2 regions of the Microbacterium profundi genome follow, and region 1 is predicted to be linked to the other one. Evidence: predicted binding sites of a transcription regulator. Region 1 holds the regulator's gene; the other holds the start of a gene.

The links. The regulator HrcA, encoded in region 1, represses chaperone genes, less so after heat shock. The targets are predictions, from matches to a motif close to TTNGCACTCGNNNNNNNCGAGTGCNAA.
Region 2: a site for HrcA is predicted at 1,903-1,929, ahead of groES (co-chaperone GroES). Genes of this name have one in related genera too.

The regions. Positions count from the first base shown of each region.
Region 1 covers NZ_JPSY01000003.1:374,562-378,981, forward strand. The annotation lists gene JF52_RS0114540 (16S rRNA (uracil(1498)-N(3))-methyltransferase) at 1-328, opposite strand, end outside; gene dnaJ (molecular chaperone DnaJ) at 355-1,470, opposite strand; gene hrcA (heat-inducible transcriptional repressor HrcA) at 1,512-2,546, opposite strand; gene hemW (radical SAM family heme chaperone HemW) at 2,646-3,863, opposite strand; gene JF52_RS0114560 (DUF1990 family protein) at 3,904-4,420, opposite strand, start outside.
Region 2 covers NZ_JPSY01000001.1:643,996-648,415, reverse strand. The annotation lists gene JF52_RS0102995 (hypothetical protein) at 1-538, shown strand, start outside; gene JF52_RS17150 (class I SAM-dependent methyltransferase) at 542-1,879, opposite strand; gene groES (co-chaperone GroES) at 2,017-2,313, shown strand; gene rarD (EamA family transporter RarD) at 2,395-3,324, shown strand; gene JF52_RS0102975 (ABC transporter substrate-binding protein) at 3,444-4,420, shown strand, end outside.

The DNA of each region.
Region 1 (4,420 bases):
AGGGCACGACCTCGTCGACGCCCAACTCGCACGCCGCCTGCACCGCGAGCTCGTCGCGGTCGCCCTTGGCGAGAGCCTGCACGAGAACCAGCCGTTTCGCCGGTGCCTCGATCGCCGCACGCCCGGCGATGCGAACATCCACGCGCGACGCGGAGACATCCGTCACCTCGCCGTCCAGCCATATGCCGGTGCCATCGCCGATCGTCACCGATTCGCCGACCCGCAGCCGGCGTACGACCGCGGCATGCTTCGCCTCGGCACCGGTCAGCGACACGATGTCTCCGGTGCTCGCCGAGCCCGAGTCCTCCACGAGGAAGTGCAGCGCCATAGGGCCTCCAGATCAGTGGCGGAAGTTCAGTGCCTGAACCTGTCACGCAGCTTCGAGAACAGTCCCTGCTGGAACTGCGCGAGCTGTGGACCCGGTGCCTTCTGCTTCTTCGCGAAGTCCTCGATGAGCGAACGCTGCGACGAATCGAGCTTCGTCGGAGTCACCACCTGCACACCCACCCGAAGGTCGCCGCGCTGCGTGCCGCGCAGCGGCGTGATGCCGCGGCCCTTGATCGTGAGCACATCTCCCGACTGCACGCCGGGGCGGATCTCGAGGTCGACCTTGCCGTCCAGAGCGTCGATCGCGGTCTCGGTGCCGAGGATCGCATCAGACATCGACACCTCGAGCGTCGCGAGCAGGTCATCGCCGTCGCGACTGAACGACGCGTGCGGAGAGACCGTGACCTCGACGTACAGATCACCGTTCGGGCCGCCGGCCTTGCCGACCTCACCCGAGCCCGGAAGCTGCAGGCGCAGCCCGGTCTCGACACCAGAGGGGATGTCGAGGGAGACGGTGCGACGAGAGCGCACGCGGCCCTGGCCTGCGCACGTGCCGCACGGGTGCGGGATCGTCGTGCCGTAGCCCTCGCAGGTGCCGCACGGCTGAGACGTCACGACATTGCCGAGCAGACTGCGCACCTGACGCTGCACGTGCCCAGAGCCGCCGCAGATGTCGCAGGTCACCGGCGACGTGCCCGCCTGCGTGCACGAGCCCTGGCAGGTCTCGCAGAGCACGGCGGTATCGACCTCGATGTCACGGTGCGCGCCGAAGACGACGTCGCCGAGGTCGAGCGTGACGCGCACAAGCGCGTCCTGCCCGCGTTCGCGACGTGAACGCGGACGGCCGCCTCGGCCACCGCCCTGCGCGGCTCCGAAGAACGTCTCGAAGATGTCGCCGAAACCTCCGAACCCGCCGAAGTCCCCGCTGCTGGCGCCGTCTCCGCCGCCCATGTCGTACCGGCGACGCGAATCGTCATCGCTGAGCACGTCGTAGGCGTGGGTCACGCTCTTGAAGCGCTCTGCCGCGTCGTCCCCAGGATTCACATCCGGGTGCAGCTGTCGAGCGAGCTTCCGATACGCCTTCTTGATCTCGTCCGTCGTCGCGTCACGCGACACTCCGAGAACCTCATAGTGGTCCGCCACAATCACCTTTCTGCATGTGCAAACTGTGGGAGCGATCCGCCTCAGCGGCTCGACTCGTCTTCATCGAGCATGCGCGACAGATAGCGGGCCACAGCCCGCGCCGCCGCAAGATTGCTCGGATAGTCCATTCGCGTCGGCCCCATGACGCCGACGCGCGCCGTGCCGCCATGCGTGAGGTAATTGCTCGCCACGATCGACGCCTCCGGCAGGCCGAAGGGCTCGTTCTCCGCGCCGATGCTCGCGGCGAGGCCGTGCTCGTCGGTCACCATCTCGCTCATCAGGCGCAGAAGTGTCACCTGCTCCTCGATCGCGGCGAGAAGGGGATGGATGCTGCCGCGGAAGTCCTGCTCGCGCCGGGCCAGAGTCGCCGCTCCTGCCATCACCAGTCGCTCCTGACGGAACTCCGCCAGCTCTTCGCCGATGATGCCGCCCAGTACTCGCACCGCCGCATCCGTTCGTGCGCTCTCCTGTGCCCCGATGAGCATCTGCACGCGCTCGGATGCCTCACGCACGGACTGTCCGGTGAGCAACGCGGACAGCCTCGCGCGCAGCACCGCGACATCCGCATCGTCCAGATCGATCGGCAATCCGGCGATGCGCTGCGACACGCCGCCCGCGTCCGTCACGAGAACCACGAGCAGGCGGTTGGGGGCGAGCGCGACCAGTTCGATATGCGTGAGGTTCGCGCGTGCGAACGACGGATACTGCGCGAGTGCGACCTGACCGGTGAGCTGCGTCAGCACCCGCACCGTGCGAGCCATCAGATCGTCGAGATCGGCAGGGTCTGTGAGGAAGGACTCGATCGCGCTGCGCTGCGCCGTCGAGAGCGGGCGCAGCTGCGCGAGGTGGTTGACGAAGACACGATAGCCCTTGTCGGTGGGGACACGGCCGGACGAGGTGTGCGGCGCAGTGATCAGCTCTTCGTCCTCGAGCTGCGCCATGTCGTTGCGGATCGTCGCCGCCGAGACGCCGAAGGAATGCCGGTCGACGATGGACTTGCTGCCGACGGGCTCATGCGATTCGACGTAGTCCTGCACGATGGCTCGAAGAACCTGCAGACCTCGTTCACTGACCACGTCGCCCCCTTCCCGTCTGGCACTCGAATACTAGGAGTGCCAATTCTACCCCGCTCGGGCTGAGAGCCGGCGAGGCACCTCGGGCATGAGGAGTCGTGCTCACCCGGTGAGGTCACGCACGACGGCATCGGCGAGCAGCCGCCCGCGCAGCGTCAGACGCACGCGCCCGCGCAGCGCTGCGGCGCCGTCGATCAGGCCGTCGGCGATGAGTCCGGCGACCCGATCGCGATTGGCCTCCGGGATGTCGGCGATCGCGAGGCCCTCCGCCAGCCTGCTCTCCAACAGCACGCGCTCCAGAAGGTGCGCCTTGGCGTCGGGTCGCTCCGTGCCTGCGGCGGGCGATTCGGATGCCGCGAGCCGTTGCGCGTACGCGGCGGGATGCTTCACGTTCCACCAGCGAAGACCCGCGACGTGACTGTGCGCCCCAGGACCGAACCCCCACCAGTCGCTCCCCCGCCAGTACGCCAGGTTGTGACGCGAGCGCTGCTCGTCGCTGCGCGCCCAGTTGCTCAGTTCGTACCAGTCGAACCCAGCGGCGGCGAGTCGCTGATCGGCGAGTTCGTACATGTCGGCCTGCAGGTCATCGTCCGGTCTGGGCACCTCTCCGCGGCGGATCTGACGTGCGAGCTTCGTGCCGTCCTCGATGATCAGCGCGTACGCCGAGATGTGGTCCGACTCCAGCGCGAGCGCCGCATCCAGAGACGCCTCCCAGTCTCCGAGCGTCTCGCCCGGGGCGCCGTAGATGAGATCGACGCTGACGGCGAGTCCGGCATCCTTGGCCGCCTCGACTGCTGTTCGCACGTTCTCCGGCTGGTGCGTGCGATCGAGCGCTGCGAGAACGTGCGGCACGGCCGACTGCATCCCGACCGACAGCCTCGTGACCCCGGCATCCGCGAGCGTTCGCGCGACCTCGGGCGTCACTGTGTCGGGGTTCGCCTCGACGGTGACCTCGGCACCCTCTGTCATGCCGAACGCATCGACGGCGGCGCCCAGCATCCGCGCCAGATCGCCAGGCGGGAGCAGCGTCGGCGTCCCTCCGCCGAAGAACACGGTGTCCATCGGGCGCAGCGCACCGGCCTCGGAGAGCACGCGGTGTGCGAGCGAGATCTCCGCGGAGAGCGTGTCAGCGTACTCATCCTGGCGCGCACCCCGCAGTTCGCCCGATGTGTAGGTGTTGAAATCGCAGTAGCCGCAGCGCACGCGGCAGAACGGTACGTGCAGGTACGCCGAGAACGGCGTCGCGGCGTCGATGGGAAGGGCGGAGGGAAGGCGGCCGTCCGAGGGCGCCGGATCACCCAGCGGCAGGGGGCCGCCCATCAGAGGCCGGCCATCAGGTGCGCGCCATCGGCTTCACGAATCACAGCGGCGTCGCGTAGAGCGGCGAGATCGCCCGGAGATAGCGCGCGAAGAGCTCTTTGCGGCGGCGTTTCACGAGCGTGCGGAACATCCGATACAGCAGGGCGTTCGGCGCGTCGAACGCTCGCACGGTGAACCAGACCTCGTCGTCGTCGCGCCACTCGATCTCGAAGAGCTCTTCGCCGCTGACGACGGACCCGCCGACGGTCCCGAGCACGAAGCCGATCCTGCGGCGCTCTTCGGTGACCGAGATCACGCGAAGCTCGGCGTCAGCACGCATGCCTGCCACACGTCCGCGCAGGTGCAGAGTCATCCCCGGTCCGACGAACGGAACGCCGTCGGCGTCGAAGCGCTGTTCGACCTCACGCGTACTCGGCGCGATCGGGTTGCCGTCCGCGTCGAAGCTGACGCCGGAATAGGCAGGACCGGCAGCGGGGCGCACATCCTCGATGCTGAGTCCGGCCGCTCGCTGCGCCGTCCACGACAGCAGAGCCTCACCGGCGGATCGGAAACGATCC
Region 2 (4,420 bases), on a different contig from region 1:
TGCGACCGCGACAGTACCGGAGGGCGAGGAGAAAGCCGGACAGCAGCTGATGGCGGCGATGATGATGTCGCCGACGGGTGAATTGGTGCCCGTCATCCAGGTCTGGGATCAGACCTCGTCCGGATGGGAGTCGCAGTACAACGATGCCGAGCTCGCGCAGTTGCGCGAGCTCGAAGCGGAAGGCTACGAAGGCAGCGCTCTCGGAATCCTCGGATATGACGGCGACACGGTCGTGTGGAGCAACTGGACGAGCGCCGGAGTCTGCATCATCGTCTCAGCCGACGGAGGACCCCTCGAGGCGTGCGCCCCTGATGCCGAGTCCGACATCACGCTCATCGCGAGCATCGACGGCGTGCCGCGGGAGTACTTCGTGCAGCAAACGAAGATGCGCGGTCCTCAACTCACGATCATCCGCACCACGGGCGCCACGGTCGGTGAGCTCGATCCCGAGACCGGGGATCCGATCGAGTTCACGTTCGACGATCCGATGTTCGACGACCTCGTGAGCGACGGCGAGACGGGCGAGACCCCCGGCTGAGTCTCACACCCGATCGGCGAGGATCGCCATCCGCCGATCTCCGACGCGAGTGAGGATCAGCGTGGCGGTCTGCGAGCCCTTCAGGCTCAGCTTCTTCCGGAACGCCGCCGGGTCGATGTCCATGCCGCGCTTCTTGATCTCGATCGTGCCGATGTCGGCGGCCCTGAGTACCGTGTTGATCGCCTTGGGATTGGCCGCCATCACCTCGCGCACCCGGAACGACTGCACGAAGGGGCTCGTCAACGCGGCATCCCCGGTGAGATAGGCGATCTTCTCGTCCAGCATCCCGGCATCGATGCTGCGCGCGACGTCACCGATCAAGCGCGCACGGATGACGGCGCCGTCCGGCTCGTGCAGGAAGGCACCGAGCTCGCGAACTTCGGCATCTTCGGCATCCGCCCCTGCCGTGAGCTCGTGAGACTCGTCACCGCGGATCACGAGCGCCGCACGCCGCACGCCGTCGCGCGCGAGCTCACGAGACCACAGCACGAGTTCGACCACGCTGCCGTCGGCGCTGACCCACTGCGCCTCGACATCCGCGGGCAGGCTGTCGCGATCGTGACCGGGGCCGAGCTTGATGCCGACCGGCATCCGTTCTGCGAGGTCGAACGCCCAGTCGAGTGAGGGGGAGTAGTCGGATGCCGTGACCCGCCGCGTCTCGCTGTGACCGGTCGTGCGCCGGGCTGGGTCGAGCCAGACCGCCGTGCGCGAATCTCGGAGAAGTGCAGCATCTTCGGAGGAATCTGCTGAATTGGTCCGAAGATCGTGCACTTCTCCGAAGTTAGCGCTCGGGAAGTTGGCGCTCACGAAGTCCTCGGCCGTGCCGTGCTGCACCGTCACAGTGGCTTCGACTCCCTGCGGTCGCTCAACCTGTTTCGTCTCGCTGCGCTCGCTCAACGACCCGCGCTCGCCGAAGGGGGCCAGGTTGTAGGCGGCGATCGCGGCGGTGACCTCATCGGCATCCACTGCCACCACGCTGAGCCCGGCACCTGCGAAGGCGAGCGAGTCTCCGCCGATGCCGCAGCCAAGGTCAGCCACGCGTGTGATTCCGGCGCGGCGCATGCGCCCCGCGTGCCGTGCCGCCACCCCCAGACGCGTCGCCTGCTCGAGGCCGGCTCTGGTGAACAGCATCCGCTCGGCGAAGCCGCCGAACTTCGGTACTGCCTTCGTGCGCAGGTGGGCCTGACCCACGACAGCGGACACGAGATCGGGGGAGTGCCCTGCCGCACGCAGCCTCGAGACGGCACCGGCGACCTCTCCAGCGGAAGCGATCGGGCCCACCTCATCGAGCAGCCGAAGGCCCTCGGGGGTGAGCAGCGCGGTGAGCTCGGACATGTCCATCACTTCAGACTACGCATCCGAAACTGGCACTCGCATTGCATGAGTGCCAGCCGACGCCCTACACTTGTGATTAGCACTCTCGGGTTGAGAGTGCGAACAAGTCTTTCGTGTCAGCGTCAAGAAAGAAGAGGTAGACCGTGTCGGTTTCCATCAAGCCGCTCGAGGACCGCATCGTCATCCAGCAGGTCGAGGCAGAGCAGACCACCGCTAGTGGACTGGTCATCCCCGACACCGCCAAGGAGAAGCCCCAGGAGGGCGAGGTCGTGGCTGTCGGCCCCGGCCGCATCGACGACAACGGCAACCGCGTTCCGCTCGACGTGTCCGTCGGCGACCGCGTCCTGTACAGCAAGTACGGCGGCACCGAGATCAAGTTCGGCGCCGACGAGTACCTGGTGCTCTCGGCTCGCGACGTTCTCGCAGTCGTCGTTCGCTGAGCGACTCGACAACAGCGTAGAAGGCCCGGATGCTTCGGCATCCGGGCCTTTTCGCATCCTTGCCGGTCCTAGGGTGGAGCAGTGAGCCTCGAAGCATCGCCCCGCACCCGCGCAGCAGGAGCCGCGTACTCGGTGGCCGCCTACCTGATCTGGGGGCTGCTGCCGCTGTACTTCCTGCTGCTCGTGCCGACCGGGCCGTGGGAGGTCGTCGCGGCGCGCGTGGTCTTCTCGCTCGTGTTCTGCCTGCTGCTGCTCACGGTCGCGCGGGGCTGGCGGCGCATCATGGCGATCATCCGGCAGCCCAGACTGCTCGCGTGGACGGCGCTCGCCGGAGTGCTCATCTACGTCAACTGGCAGGTGTTCCTGATCGGAACCCTGAGCGGGCACGTCGTCGAGACGGCGCTGGGCTACTTCATCAACCCGATCACCACCGTGCTGCTCGGTGTCTTCGTGCTGCGCGAGCGCATCCGTCGCCTGCAGTGGGTCGCGATCGGGGTCGCCGTCGTCGCGGTCGTCGTCATCATCGTCGCGTACGGCTCGTTCCCGTGGATCGCGCTGTCGCTGACAGCATCCTTCGGCACCTATGGATTGATCAAGAAGAAGATCGGACCGGCGGTGGATGCCGTGAGCGGGCTCACGCTCGAGTCGTTCTGGCTGCTGCCGATCGCCGTGGTGCAGCTGATCATCGTCGCGCAGACCACCGGCATCACGTTCGGCACGGTGAGCACGTGGCACACCGTGCTCATGCTGTTCGCCGGCATCGCGACCGCTGTGCCTCTGCTGCTGTTCGCCTCCGGCGCCCGCCGCATCAACCTCACGGTGATCGGGATGATCCAGTTCATCACCCCGATCATGCAGTTCCTCACCGGAGTGCTGCTGCTTCACGAGCCGATGCCGCCCGAGCGATGGATCGGATTCGTGATCGTGTGGATCGCGGTCGGCGTGTTCGTCATCGACCTGCTGCGCGCCGGTCGGCGCGGTCGGCGCACGCGGGTGGCTCCCGTCGCCTGACGCCCGTATTCAAGGCGAAACAAGATCGTTAGCGCACCGATACCCAGCACGCTCGCGCCCACCATAAGGTGGGATCATCCGGGCATGTATTGCCATGTCCGTCGTTGCAAAGGAGCATTATGAACCGCACGCAGACGCGTACGAAGTGGCTTGCCGGCATCGCGCTGGTCGGCGCATCGGCGCTTGTGATCACGGGCTGCAGCACGCCCGCGCCAGAGGCGACCGAAGACACCGGCGGCGGAGATCGTCCGGCCGAGGTCGACCTGACGCTCCAGTTGGGCTCGCTGCTGCCGTCCACTGGGTCGCTGTCCTTCCTCGGAGCGCCGATGGAGGCCGGTGTGCAGCTCGCCGTGTCCGAGATCAACGACGCAGCAGCCGGTATCCAGGTCGAGCTCACCGCCGCTGACGAGGGCGACCTCGACAACAAGGCGTACGAGACCTCGATCACGAACCTGCAGAGCGCCGGCATCACCGCGATGGTGGGAGCGGCATCCTCGAGCGTGACGAAGCTGATCCTCGACGGCAACGCCGGATCCGGCATCCTCACGGTCTCGCCGTCGAACACCTCGGCGGACTTCACCGGCATCAACCCGCTGTACTTCCGCACGGCTCCCAGCGACAACCTGCAGGGCGAGGTGCTCGGCAACCAGATCGCCGAGGACGGGCACAAGACGCTCGGCATCATCTACCAGAACGACCCGTACGGCACGGGCCTGTTCGAGGCGATCAAGTCCACGTTCGAGGGCACAGGTGGCGAGGTCGTCGCCGAAGCCTCGTACAACCAGGGTGACGGACAGTTCAACGCCCAGGTGCAGACGGTCGCCGCGGCGAACCCGGATGCTGTCGCCATCGTGTCGTACGACCAGTTCGCCACGATCGCACCGCTGCTCGGCAACGCGGGCGTCGACACTGGCGCGCTGTACCTCGTCGACGGCAACCTGAAGGACTGGCCGGACCTCGGTGTCAGCCTCGAGGGATCGAAGGGCACGCGCGCAGGCGCTGAGCTTCCCGACGACTTCATCGACCAGCTGAACGAGGTCTGGACGGCTGAGGGCAACGAGCCGATCGACGCCCTGACCTATTCGGCAGAGGCGTA